3 regions of the Metabacillus rhizosphaerae genome follow, and region 1 is predicted to be linked to each of the others. Evidence: riboswitches for the same ligand, from Rfam matches in the RefSeq annotation. Region 1 holds a riboswitch; each other region holds the start of a gene.

Region 1 (4,822 bases):
ATACTTGTCGCACACCCCGCTACCTTCGATATTGAGTTCATTAAAAAGGTAATCAAACAATGGAAGCTTCCTTGTTTTTTACCAGAATATATTGATTCTCATGTGTTAGCCAATGATTTATTTTTTGGTAAACGAAATTATTTAGATAATTTAATTGATCGATTAAATATCACAGAAAGAGAAAGACACCATGCTTTAAATGATGCGATTATGACTGCAGATATTTTTGTTCAACTGCTAAAGTCCTATGCAGAAACATCTATTACAATTGTTGAGGAATTACTTGAAATTGAATCACACTCATGAAGCATAAAAAAACAGGCGTGAGTAAACTCACGCCTGTTCTATTCATGCTATATCTTTTTAAAGACTGCAACTTTCGTTTCAATCTCACCAACTTCAAGGTCAGTTATATGTGAAAAACTATATACACATCCATATCCATCTATATCAAATAATGTCATTTCCATAAAGTCCTGTGGCAATTCGTGTAAATGCTTTAAAATGAGTTCATTTTCTGATTTGTGATAAAGATCCCCCTCTTGTAAGTAGTGAACAAAAGGATTTGTATCAAGACGATTTTCAATAGGAATGTTAACAAATTTCATTTAAAAGCACCTCACAATTTAGTTTTCTGTATTTTCTGATTATTTATATAATACACTATAAGTCACTGTTTGAAAACTATTTTTTAAAAATTATTTGTTGACAATTTTTTCAAATAAAATCACAACAAATAATCCCTTCTACTAATTACCATCGTTTCTTTAACTCTATTAATCCCTTCTATTATAAACAAATGATACCAATTACCTTAAAACTAATACATGTTAAAATAATAACAAGGATGTGACATGTATGCTGAAAATACGACAATATTTTATTATATTAGTATTAACTTTCCCCTTTCTTGTCAGTTTTAATTCAAATGATGTAAATGGGAAATACATTGCTTCCTATCAATCTCCTGAAGGAATTCAGTTTGTTAGTAATTCAAATGAGTGGGATAAGACAAAACTAATAGATTTGTATAAGACACTTATAAAAAATAAGCATGGAGAAGAAATTAAACTTTTAAAAGAAGTAAAAATAAATGGTGATCCTCTATCATCTTCGTTAACAAAAGGGAGTTATCATGCTCTAACAAGTACGATTACATTATATCAAGGTGATAAGTACACAGAACCTTCAGCATATCAGGAGACACTTTCACATGAATATGGTCATCATTTTGCGTATCATTATTTTCCATCCCACCACCTCCCCTTTTCTGAATGGTTATCGGTACGTGGGATCGATGTGTCTGAAGTACGCTGGGATGCTTTTTGGAATTACGAAGAAAATAATCATGCATATTACCCACAGGAAATTTTTGCAGATGATTATGTGTTATTGTATGGGGCAATAAATGAGGTTGAAGCAGTTGATGTTTTTAATAATGAAGCCTTCTACCTAAGAACTGATCATGAAAATCAACAGTTTCCAAATGTGCTAGAAAATCGTGAGCTGCGTTCATTTCTTGAAGAGGAAAGTGGAATAGAAATTGACGAAGATCGTCTACTCGAATCTCCAAGGTTAACAGAATGGAATGACACTAAGGCTTCATACGCCATTACTGAAAAACCAAATGTAGCATATCGGTTAAATCTTACATTTCATAATTTTGAAACTAACGATGATACTAGTGAGCACTTTGAACTTTACGAGATTACAACAGATAAAAACAAAGAACGTATAGATTTTTCATTAGATCAAATTGATCAAGACATTTTTTCTAATTACGATTACGTTACAGCCAACCTAGATGTAGTTGATTTATCAACATCTATTGGATTTGAAACTGAGGAGATTACCTTAGAATTAAATATGTAATTTTTAGAAATCCGCGGTAATGCTTACTATATTAATAGGGAAAAATCAATTCCGAAAAAATCTTTCGGAATTATCCTTGCAAAAGATCGAATCTTCTGTTATATTACAGTCAACTAAAAATATTTTCTTACTTCAATAAATTTGGAGTGAGGATAGAGGCGCAAAGACATAAGTACACAATATGAGGAGAATGAGGTCCTATGATCATTGTGGAAAGGGGAATTTGCCGAAGTGGATAGAATCTCATGTTCTTGAAGCTGGTTCTGCTATTGAATAAATGCAGAACTGTCATATAGGGAACTATATGGAGGGCTATCTTTCGCACGGGAACGATTTTTGATACATATTGTTTCTAAGCATCAGCGAATCCCTCGTTGTTGCTTTTTTGCGTTTACTATGAATGGCCCTGACCACCTCTAAATTTACAAAAACTATATAAAGGGTGTGAAGTTATGAATTACGGCCAAGTTTTAACAGCAATGATTACCCCGTTTGATCATAATGGTGAGGTTGATTTTAACGCAACAGAAAATTTAGTGAATTATTTAATAGCTAATGGTTCGGATGGATTAGTTATAAATGGGACAACTGGTGAGTCTCCTACTTTAACGACAGAAGAGAAAGTAGATTTATTTAAATTTGTTGTACAGATTGTTAATGGTAGAGTTCCTGTCATCGCTGGAACAGGATCAAATAACACGAAAGCTTCTATTAGCTTAACTAGTCTTGCTGAAGAAGCAGGTGTCGATGGAATTATGCTTGTTACTCCATACTATAACAAGCCATCACAAGAAGGAATGTATCAACACTTTAAAGCGATTGCCGAAACAACATCATTGCCAGTAATGCTTTATAATATTCCAGGTCGAAGTAGTGTTAACATGTCTGTAGAGACCATTGTTCGTCTCTCACAACTAGATAATATTGTTTCAATTAAGGAAGCAAGTGGTGACTTAGATGCAATGGCAGAGATCATTAGCAAAACACCTAATGATTTTTCAGTGTACAGTGGAGATGATGCCCTAACATTACCGCTTTTAGCTATTGGTGGAACGGGAATAATCTCAGTATCATCACACATCATTGGTAATGAAATGCAAGATATGATTAATCAATTTAAAAATGGTGATGTCACTGAAGCTGCTACCTTACATCGCAACCTTCTTCCTATAATTAAAGCAATGTTTGCTGCACCAAACCCAACACCAGTAAAAGCAGCGTTAAATATGAGAGGAATATCTGTTGGTGGTGTTCGTTTACCACTGATCCCATTAAATAATGAAGAAGAAAGAGCACTTCAAGCTACCCTACAAACTAGTAACCTAGTAGAAGTTTCACGATGAATGGCTCTTTTGATTTTCGCTCATTCATCTAAGTTTCAAAATATACCATGCATTTACAGATTCTAATGCATAGAAAAAAGCCAACATGATGAGTAAGATTTCTCCTCATGTTGGCTTTTTATAAGTTTTTTACATCGTAGCTTTATCTTTTTTCTCATAAAGCACTGTTAAGCTAATTAACGTGACTAAAATCGTTGCTCCCATATCTGATAAGATCGCAATCCAAAGTGTTAATAGCCCTGGAATCGTTAACAGTAATGCAATCAGTTTTAACCCAAGCGCTAATGTAATATTTAATTTAATGATTGAATTAACTTTTTTAGCAGATCGAATCGCTGATGGTAACTTACCAAGATGATCTTGCATCAATACGATATCAGCTGTTTCAATTGCACTATCTGTCCCTTTCCCCATTGCAATTCCAAGATCAGCGGTAGCTAGTGCTGGTGCATCATTTATTCCATCACCAACCATCGCAACCTTTTCATTTTTTGAGAGTTCTTTTATTTTTGCAACTTTTTCATCTGGTAATAGACTAGCGAAATATGATGTTAGTCCTACCTTTTTCGCTACTTTATCTGCTGTCTTTTCATGATCACCAGTTAACATAATCGTATTATTAATCCCTGCACTATGAAGATTCGCAATAACAGCTGCACTTTCTTCACGAATTTGATCAGAGATTCCCATGATGCCGAGAACGTCCAATTCATTTGCTAAGATGACTAAAGTCATACCTGACTCTTTAAAGGCTATAAGATCTTGTTTGACTTTTTCTGTTATATTAAGATGGTTTACATGTGCTTCATTGCCTAAATAATAAGTAATACCCTTCATTTTTGCAATGATCCCACTACCAGATACTGTTGATATTTCATCAGGTTCATCTAATGCTAATCCTTCTGCTTTCCGCATAACCGCTTTGGCAATTGGATGTGATGATGACTTCTCAATCGATGCAGCAATTTGTAAAAAGGTTGGATCGTACGCGACAAGATCCTCTACATATGGCTCCCCTTTTGTGAGCGTACCAGTTTTATCAAAAGCAATCGTTGTAATCTTTCCTAATTGCTCTAAAAATACCCCACCTTTTATAAGGATTCCATTCCGAGCATTTTTTGTTATACCTGAAACAATCGCAATCGGAGACGATAACACTAATGCACAAGGACAGCCTACGATTAAGACCGCTAAGCCTTGGTAAAACCAATCTCCCCAGTTACCATTGAATAATAGTGGTGGAAGTACCATGACAATAACCGAGATCACCATAATTAATGGCGTATAGTATTTCGCAAATTTATTAATAAATAATTCAGTTGGTGTTTTCGTTTCTTGTGCTTCCTCAACAAGATGAAGTATTTTTGCTAATGACGAGTCCTCATAAGCTTTCGTAATTTTGACTTTAAGAACACCTTCGTTATTTATACTTCCCCCATAAACTGGTTCATCAATTGCCTTCTCGACTGGCATGGATTCTCCAGTAATTACAGCTTCATTAACAGAGCTTTTCCCTTCAATAACAATACCATCAGAAGGTATTTTTTCACCAGCACGAACTAAGACAATTTGATTTACCTCCAAGGAAGCAATCTTTACAATTCTTT
Region 2 (4,822 bases), 1.4 Mb from region 1:
CAGGAATGTTATTAGAGCCTTTAAGCAAAGGACCTGTCACGAAAAAGGATCTCCATCGAATATGTCCACATCCTATTAATCCATGTAAGGTCGATTTAAAAGGTGATGTTTTAAAAGAGGTGATTGTCCAAGCAAGAGAAGAAAGAATGGAACACCTAAAATTAAAAGGTTTAGGTTTTAGAGGGAAAGTAATGGGGAGAATGGTATTCGACGGGATTGAGGTAATATCTGAGGTACTTTCAGATGGTAAACATCATGTTACAGATGTGTTAGTCCATGGTAAGCCTATTGATCCTCACAGGGTTTATTCTGTTGCTACAGTTGATATGTTTTCCCTTGGACCATTGTATCCTGAAATAAGTCACGCGGAGAAAAAAATCTTTTATATGCCAGAACTATTAAGGGACCTTTTAGCTTGGAAGTTAGGTGAAAATACACCATCTTAAATAGGCGAACAATCTACACGTATCCTTTACTTGCTCATAAAGATATAGTAAGAAGGGAGTGTAGATAGTGATGGTTACCATGACTCCAATTGTCATTGAAGGAATACAATTTACAGCAATCACAGTTGCTTTACCTAAAACGAACTTTATGGCAGTCACCAACGACAAAGGGTATATTATGTGTGGTGCTTTAGATGTCGCTTTATTAAACGAAAAGTTAAAAGATAGAGGTATTATTGCAGGTAGAGCAGTCGGTGTTAGAACAATTGACCAATTACTTGAGGCGCCATTAGAATCTGTCACATATGAGGCTGAGAAGCTTGGGATTGTTGTTGGCACAAAAGGAAAAGATGCCTTACTGAAGATGGCATGAATCTTAGAATGTAAAAATGATAAAAAATGATGCTTACATCCCTCTTTACATGCATAAACATAGCTTGTAAAGGAGGGATTTTTTTGGCTAAGTTCCGCGGTCGTCGTCCGCGTAGAGGGCCTTTGCCTTTTCGCTATGTGTTATTACTAACTTTGGTTATTTTTATAATTTTAACAGCAACAAGTTTTTGGATAGTTAATGTTCAGATTGAGTCAACAATGATGAAAATCGCAAGGTTAGAGGCAAATAAAGTAGCAACAACAATTATTCATGACGCAGTTGAAGAGGAGATCCTTACTAAAGAGGAACAACAGGATTTAGTGATTATTGATAAGGATAATGAGGGGAACATCAATTCCTTTAGCTTTAATCAAAGAGCAGTAACTGCAGCCAAAAAAAGGGTAACTGACAATGTAACTAAGAAGCTTGGTGAGATTGAAAGAAATAATTTCCATGATATAACCCCTGAACAAGCAAGAGATACTGGGATTATTTATGAGATACCATTAGGTAAAATAACAGATAATGCAATTTTAAGTACACTTGGTCCCGGTATTCCAATAGAATATTATTTAATAGGTGATGTTTTTACAGATATTAAAAGTACGACAGAGGAATATGGGATTAATAATGCAAAACATGAAATCGTAATTTATGTTGAAGTGAGTGTACAGGTTGTTATTCCATTTGCTACAGAGGTGGTAAAAGCAGAAAATACAATTCCAGTTATTATCCAGACTGAACAAGGAGACGTTCCACAATATTATAATGGAAGTGGCAGTGAAGATGCTGATCACTCAATAGAATTACCAAAAAAACCATAGTTGCTACTTAGTCTATACTTTGTTAAACTATAAAATGTTGAAAATCAAATATTGACCTAACCACCTTATCTCAAGATGAGGTAGAGGAGCGAAAAACATTAGTACAATATGTGAGAATGACACCAATGACCATATTGGAAAGGGCTTTTCGCCGAAGTAAATGAATAAGTCATGATTCATTTGTTGGTATTACTTTGAACAAGGGTAATACTGTCATTATAGAGTTTTCTATAATGGAGGGCTACTGATCGGGATGGAGGATAACATAACATTATTCCTAGAAAGAGTAATGATAGTTATTTTCTATCATTGCTCTTTTTGTGTGCATTTTTTTTACAAAATACACAGAAAGGACGTTGAAAATTAGTTATTTACTAATAGTTAATTTTATCCTTGCATCGTCAATAGAACCTTCCAAACTATTAATAATCTAGGGAGGCTTAACACAACATGTCAGGCACTATTTATTCAATTATTCCTCCTCTTTTAGCCATCTTAATGGTTATATTAACGAGAAGAGTATTACTTTCCCTCGGAGTAGGAATTCTTTCAGCAGCATTATTAATCACAAATTTCTCAATCGTTAAGACTGGAGTTACTATTTTTGAAGCGGTTAAGGCTATTTTCATTTCAGATGGTGAGCTTAATACTTGGAATGTGTACATCTTATTTTTCTTACTTATTTTAGGTGTCGTCACAGCTCTAATTTCTATTTCAGGTGGAAGCAGAGCCTTTGGTGAATGGGCAGAAAAGCGTGTGAAAACACGTGCTGGTGCTCAATTTACCGCAGCATTATTAGGGATGTTAATCTTTATCGATGATTATTTTAATGCTCTTGCGGTTGGTCAAGTGAGTCGTCCGATTACTGATCGCCAAAAGGTTTCTCGTGCAAAGCTAGCATATATCATTGATTCCACCTCTGCACCAGTATGCGTTATTTCACCAATCTCAAGTTGGGGAGCTTATATTATTGCCATGCTTGCTACAATTTTTGCGACACATGGTGTCACTGAATTTACTCCTTTAGGTGCGTTCATGACAATGATTCCAATGAATTATTACGTTTTTGCTGCATTGGTTCTCGTCTTTGCTGTTGCCTATTTTAATATAAATTTAGGAAGCATGAAGGTACATGAAGAGCGTGCGATTCAAACTGGACAAGTTGTTGATCCAGCTAAAGAATCTCTAGGTGATGTAAAAGAGGATCTACCAACAAGTGACAAAGGTACGATCGGGAATCTTGTATGGCCAATTCTTGCTTTAATTGTGGGTACAGTTGCATCTATGCTTATTACCGGCTACACAACGATTGAAGACAAAACAGGCGCAACGATCTTTACTATTTTTGAAAACACAGATGTATCTGCTTCGCTTTTATATGGGGGACTATTTGGTCTAGCTGTAACAATTTTATTATTTTTTATTAGGGGCATTAAGGCCAGCTATTTTCCGATAGCTGTAAAAGAAGGCATAAAATCAATGCTACCTGCTATTTATATTCTTATGTTTGCTTGGGTAATTGTAGATTTAATTGGTCAATTAGAAACAGGGGAATACTTAGCTAGTTTAGTCGAGAAATCGAATATGAATGTCGCTTACCTGCCGGTTATTCTTTTCCTTTTAGGTGGATTTATGGCATTTGCTACTGGTACATCTTGGGGTACATTTGGCATCATGCTACCAATTGCAGCCGAAATCACAGCTGCAACAGATATTAATATGTTATTACCAGCAATGGCTGCTGTACTTGCAGGATCAGTGTTAGGGGATCATTGCTCACCAATTTCTGATACCACAATTCTTTCATCAACAGGAGCAGGAAGTCATCATATTGACCATGTCATGACACAGCTGCCATATGCTTTAATTGGTGGTGGTTTTGCCACAATTGGCTACCTTGTTTTAGGTGTAACAGGGAATGGTATAGCAGGTTTGGCTGTTGTGATTCTGTTGTTAATCGGTTTTATTTTCTTTTTTTCCAAAAGAACGAAAACTGCATAAACAAATGAAAAGGGTATAGGCTCAAGCCTATATCTCTTTTTTTCTAAAAAATTCCAATATATATACTATTAAATAATAGTTTTGTATGCTGAGGGAAGATATATTAATATTACTATTTAATATGGAATTTCAAAAAGTGAAAAATATTATTCAGTTAGTCCTAATAAGTAGTTGCTTTAATAAGGTAATAAACAAAAGAAAAAGTTAAAATTGATACTAAAAATATTATTTAAATATGATATATCCATATTTTGTTTATAAGAATTGGAAGGTTCTGAAAATATTATATTAAAATGATTTTTTTGAAAATTTTTTATAGACATAGGAATAAAGTCCATTTATACTATGTATAGATTATAGTAAATAATCAGAAAATTATATAATTTCAAATTGTTTCCACATTAAAGGTGCTATTTGAAAAGGGGGAAATATAGATGGAAAATCGTCCACAGTGGGGGACAAGGGCAGGCTTTATTCTAGCAGCCGTTGGTTCTGCAGTTGGTTTAGGTAATATTTGGCGTTTCCCAGCAACAGCCTATGAAAATGGAGGAGGAGCGTTCTTCCTACCATATTTATTTGCTTTATTAACTGCTGGTATCCCATTACTAGTTATGGAGTTTACATTAGGACATAAATATCGCAGTTCTGCTCCGTTGACATTTGCAAAAATAAGCAAAGGGAAAGAATGGCTTGGTTGGTGGCAATTAGCTATATCATTTGTTATTTCTTGTTATTACCCTGTTATCATAGCTTGGGCATCATCCTATTCTATTTTTTCATTCAATCAAAACTGGGGTAGTGATACAGAAGGATTCCTTTTTGGTGAATATTTAAAATTAGCTGAAACTCCTGGTGATTTCGGTGGATTAGTACCAGGCGTATTAATTCCATTAATTCTTGTTTGGGTAGTTACTTTGGGTGTACTATTTGCGGGAGTTAAAAGAGGAATTGAAGCTGTAAATAAAGTTTTCATTCCAGTATTAGTGATTATGTTTACAATCATTGTTATTCGTGCACTTACACTTGATGGTGCAGCACAAGGCTTAGAGGCATTCTTTAAACCTGATTGGAGTAAAATCCTAGACGGTAAAGTTTGGGTTGCAGCTTACGGTCAAATTTTCTTCAGTTTATCAATTGCATTTGCGATTATGATTACTTATTCAAGTTATCTACCGAAA
Region 3 (4,822 bases), 770 kb from region 1:
AGTCTCCACCGTATACTGTGTCATCAAAATGCTCCCAAGGTGAATCTCCTTCACCTTTCGTATTTACAGCACCGTTTATTCCACCCTGTGCACATACAGAATGTGAACGTTTTACAGGTACTAATGAAAATAAATCTACTTGAACGCCAGCTTCAGCGGCTTTCATAGTAGCCATCAAACCGGCTAATCCGCCTCCGACAACGATAATTTTACTTTTACTCATTAAGCCCACTCCTTTTAATAGCTATTACTGGATTAGACGAATGCAAATATTGCTCGAACTCCCACAATTGATAACGCTATAAAGATTGCAAGCGTTACATAGGTAGATATCAATTGAGAGCGTGGAGTAACGGTAATTCCCCAACTAACAGCAAATGACCATAATCCGTTAGCAAAATGGAATACGGTTGAAATAACTCCAATTAAATAGAATGCTAGCATAAAAGGACTGCTTAAAATTGAAGCCATCATGTCATAGTTTACCTGTGCCCCAAGTGCAGCTGCTATTCTAGTTTCCCAAACGTGCCAAGCGATAAAAATGAATGTAATTATACCTGATACACGCTGTAGCATAAATAGCCAGTTGCGAAGAAACCCATAATTACTTACATTGTTTTTAGCTGTAAAAGCAATGTAAACTCCGTAAATTGCATGGTATAAAATTGGTAGAAAGATAATTACCACTTCTAATACATAGCGAAAAGGAAGCATCTCCATAAAATGAGCTGCCTTGTTAAATGCCTCTGCACCTCTTGTTGCAAAGTGATTGACAACAAGATGCTGAATTAAAAAGAGGCCTACAGGAATTACCCCTAATAATGAGTGCAGTCTACGATTCACAAACTCTCTGTTTCCAGCCATTAAACTTACCCCCTAGTTTCAATATTGCGCCCAGTTTTTAACTCAACTTTTTCATTTTTCACCTAATTATCTTTTCCTGATAAAGTTAAACTTTAATCAATAGTGGTCACCATTGATTGTATGTAAAACATAATGGGCTTTAAAAGGTAGACAAAAATCAAATTCTGCCACCTTACAAAAGATAAAATGTAACAAATACATTTTACTCCCATAACGTATGAGCGTCAAGAAAACGTGTTCATAAATTTTAATTTTTCGACAAATCCTACTTTCCTTTAATTTTATTTTATCAATATAGTCTAAATTCAACAACGTTACCTTTTTTATTTAACTATCATTATTAATAAATATTAAATTTAATAACATAAGTTCCCCTACTATTAATAAAATTTCAACCTTCTTTTACTTAATATTACATGTTTTTCACTACACTTCTTGTTATATAATAAACCATAGAAAGAGGGGAATTCCGTGAACAAACAATTAGTACTCGTTAATATCGAAGAATTAAAGGATATCCAAGCACCAGCATTCGGACTAGAAATACTTAGAGAGGTCTTGCTCCCAGATATACTCGGGTCTGATCATCCTCAAATGCTGTATTGGGCTGGAAAAGGATTAGCTCGTAGATATCCTGTTCAATCAATCGAAGAAATATCCGCATTTTTTGAAGCTGCTGGATGGGGAAATCTCACTTTACTACAGAACAAAAAGAATGAGATGGAATTCGAGCTAGGTGGAGAGCTCATTGCTATCAGATTAAAAAAGACAAATGAATGTACATTTCAGTTAGAAGCTGGTTTTATTGCAGAACAGCTACAATCGATGAACAAGTACATTACCGAAACATACGAACAAGTAAAAAAACGTTCTAATAAAGTGATTTTTACAGCACAATGGGACCAAAAAGACCAAATATTAGAAGAACCTTCTATAGGGAAACGCCGCGCTCGGAAAGGTTAAAACTACAGAGGGTGACTCAATGTCTCAAAAAACATTTAGTCACCCTCTTTCTTTTTTATTTTTATACCTTAGCAACTTCTTTAGAAAGTTCAAATGCACTGTGAAGAATATCAACCGCTGTCACCATATCCTCGGCTGACAAGACTGTTGAAACTTTTATTTCAGATGTGCTAACCATCTTAATTTCGATTCCTTCGTTAGCTAATACTTCGAACATTTCTGCAGCAACACCTGGGTTTGACACCATACCAGAACCAACAATTGATACTTTTGCTAGACCAGATTCAAATTCAATTTTTTCATAATTCAATACAGACTTATGTTGCTCAAGGATTGAAATTGTATCCTCAAGATCACCTGTTTTAACAGAAAATGAGATCGACGTTTTATTGTCACTTGTTGTACTTTGAATGATAATATCGACATTTAAGCCCTGCTTAGCTAAAGTTGAGAAAATAGTAGAAAGTGTCGTCAATTCATTTCTTAGCCCTAAAACTGAGACTCTTGTTACCTGATCTTCAAATGCAATCCCTCTCACAACTAAGTTTTGCTCCATGTTTGTTTCCTCCTCAATGATCGTACCACGTTCATTTTCCATACTCGAACGAACTTCTAATGGAATGCTGTAATTCTTCGCAAATTCGACTGCTCTTGGATGTAGAACACCCGCTCCTAAATTAGCTAGCTCTAACATTTCATCATATGAAATTGCTTCTAGCTTACGAGCACCTTTTACATATCTTGGATCTGTTGTATATACACCTGTTACATCTGTATAAATATCACATTTATCAGCATTTAAGGCGGCTGCAAGAGCAACTGCTGTCGTATCTGAGCCACCTCTGCCAAGAGTTGTTATTTGTTGGACGTCTGAAAAGCCCTGAAAGCCTGCAACAATGACAATTTTCCCGGCACATAATTCTTTCTTTATCGCGTCAGGGTTTATATTTGTAATTCTGGCATTGCCATGTCTTGCTTCTGTTTGAATTCCTGCTTGCCAACCAGTAAATGAAATAGCATCGTGTCCCTTTTCCTGTAATGCCATTGCTAACAAGGATATTGTCACTTGTTCACCGGTTGTAAGAAGCATATCCATTTCCCGCTTACTAGGTCTCTCAGTAATTTGCCCTGCAAGACCAACAAGCTGATCGGTTGACTTCCCCATTGCTGACACAACGACAACTAATTGATTCCCGTTTTCTTTTTCTTGAATGACACGGTTTGCTACATTTAAGATTCTTTCAACAGTACCAACTGATGTACCACCAAATTTTTGAACGATAATACCCAAATTAATCTCACCCTTCTGTTAATTTTCATGATCGAACCCTGTTTGCTAGAAGGTTAGAGCAACTATTCAATTAGTAACATTTGTGCTATGCAAGAATGTTTAGTACTGATTGGATAGCTTCGACTGCAAATAAAAAAGCAATGAGACGAAAAACATCCCATTGCTTACTAAACGAAAAAAAACTTCGTTTCTTACAATGAGATAGCTCTCCAAGAAATAGATTTCTTGACAATTTTACATCTCTTAAATGTAAAACCAGCAACTAAAGCAAATGGTGCTTTACTCACTTCGGCGAACATTCCTTTCACCAGTTATCATTGGAGACCATACTCCTCAAACAGGCTACTCTTAAAATTCGCACCTCTACCATCATTTAACAAACTAACGATCAAATATGAAATTATTTAAAAGTTTACCAAACTTTTAAGAAAAGCGCAAGCGGCTTATTTAATACTATCAAATAAGCACAATATAGGGTGATTTATTGCCTCACGGTTACTCGATCAGTAAACACCAAAATGAGAATATGCGCTTTAAAATTAACAGTGTCTAATCTTTTAAATGATCAAAGATTAGCTTGGCAATATTTTCAGGCATACCAGCTTCTTTAAATTGTTCTACACTAGCTTCCTTCATCTTCTTTAACGATCCGAAGTGCTTAAGAAGTGATTTCTTTCTTTGAGCACCAACACCAGGAATATCATCTAAGATCGATTGGAGTGCATTTTTACCTCTCAATTGACGATGGAAGGTAATTGCAAAACGATGGACCTCATCCTGAATTCTTTGTAAAAGATAAAATTCCTGACTATTTCTCTCAAGTTGGATAAATGCAGGAGGGGAACCGATTATTAGTTCAGAGGTCCGATGTTTATCATCCTTTACAAGACCTGCAACAGGAATATCTAATGCTAATTCATTTTCCAATACATCTTGTGCAGCAGCTAAATGTCCTTTCCCTCCATCAATGATTACTAAATCCGGTAAAGGAAGATCATCCTTCAGAACACGACTATAACGTCTTCTCACAACTTCTCTCATCGATTCATAGTCATCGGGACCTTGAACACTTTTAATTTTATATTTACGATAATGTTTTTTTGCAGGTTTTCCATCTTCGAACACAACCATTGCAGATACAGGGTCTGTCCCCTGGATATTTGAGTTATCAAAGGCTTCTATACGAAGTGGAGTTTGAATCCCAAGCTTATCTCCAAGATTTTCAACAGCTTTAATTGTTCTTTCTTCATCCCTTTCGATTAAAGAAAATTTTTCATTTAAAGCGATTTTTGCGTTTTTATGAGCTAATAAAATTAAATCCTTCTTTTTGCCGCGTTTAGGTTGAAGAGTAGTCACGTCTAATAGCTTTTCAACTAAATCAAATTCAATGCTATCAGGTAATAAAATTTCCTTTGGTACAAAATGATTTGCTTTTGAATAAAATTGCCCTAAAAACGTTAAGAATTCCTGTTCAGGGCTATCGTATATTGGGAACATTGATACATCTCTTTCGATAAGCTTTCCTTGGCGAATAAAAAAGACTTGTACACACATCCACCCTTTATCATATGCATAGCCAAATACGTCACGATCTACATGATCATTTAATGTCATTTTTTGCTTTTCCATCGTAGCTTCAATATGGAGAATCTGATCTCGAAATTCTTTTGCACGCTCAAATTCTAATTCCTCTGAGGCTTTCAT

What was found. A riboswitch is a leader RNA that binds a small molecule or an ion and turns the genes downstream of it on or off. The one in region 1 is predicted to bind lysine.
Region 2: linked by a shared signal. The riboswitch ahead of WCV66_RS07820 (Na+/H+ antiporter NhaC family protein) and the one ahead of dapA (4-hydroxy-tetrahydrodipicolinate synthase) in region 1 are both predicted to bind lysine.
Region 3: linked by a shared signal. The riboswitch ahead of WCV66_RS10930 (aspartate kinase) and the one ahead of dapA (4-hydroxy-tetrahydrodipicolinate synthase) in region 1 are both predicted to bind lysine.

The regions. Positions count from the first base shown of each region.
Region 1 is NZ_CP147403.1:3,021,698-3,026,519, reverse strand. It holds gene WCV66_RS14870 (PolC-type DNA polymerase III) at 1-306, shown strand, start outside; gene WCV66_RS14865 (hypothetical protein) at 354-608, opposite strand; gene WCV66_RS14860 (hypothetical protein) at 859-1,872, shown strand; lysine riboswitch at 2,018-2,195, shown strand; gene dapA (4-hydroxy-tetrahydrodipicolinate synthase) at 2,325-3,215, shown strand; gene WCV66_RS14850 (heavy metal translocating P-type ATPase) at 3,345-4,822, opposite strand, start outside.
Region 2 is NZ_CP147403.1:1,634,553-1,639,374, forward strand. It holds gene WCV66_RS07805 (bifunctional UDP-sugar hydrolase/5'-nucleotidase) at 1-446, shown strand, start outside; gene WCV66_RS07810 (YunC family protein) at 517-819, shown strand; gene yunB (sporulation protein YunB) at 903-1,643, shown strand; lysine riboswitch at 1,717-1,895, shown strand; gene WCV66_RS07820 (Na+/H+ antiporter NhaC family protein) at 2,094-3,644, shown strand; gene WCV66_RS07825 (sodium-dependent transporter) at 4,079-4,822, shown strand, end outside.
Region 3 is NZ_CP147403.1:2,250,313-2,255,134, reverse strand. It holds gene sdhA (succinate dehydrogenase flavoprotein subunit) at 1-223, opposite strand, end outside; gene WCV66_RS10940 (succinate dehydrogenase cytochrome b558 subunit) at 256-864, opposite strand; gene WCV66_RS10935 (YslB family protein) at 1,336-1,827, shown strand; gene WCV66_RS10930 (aspartate kinase) at 1,889-3,118, opposite strand; lysine riboswitch at 3,313-3,492, opposite strand; gene uvrC (excinuclease ABC subunit UvrC) at 3,668-4,822, opposite strand, start outside.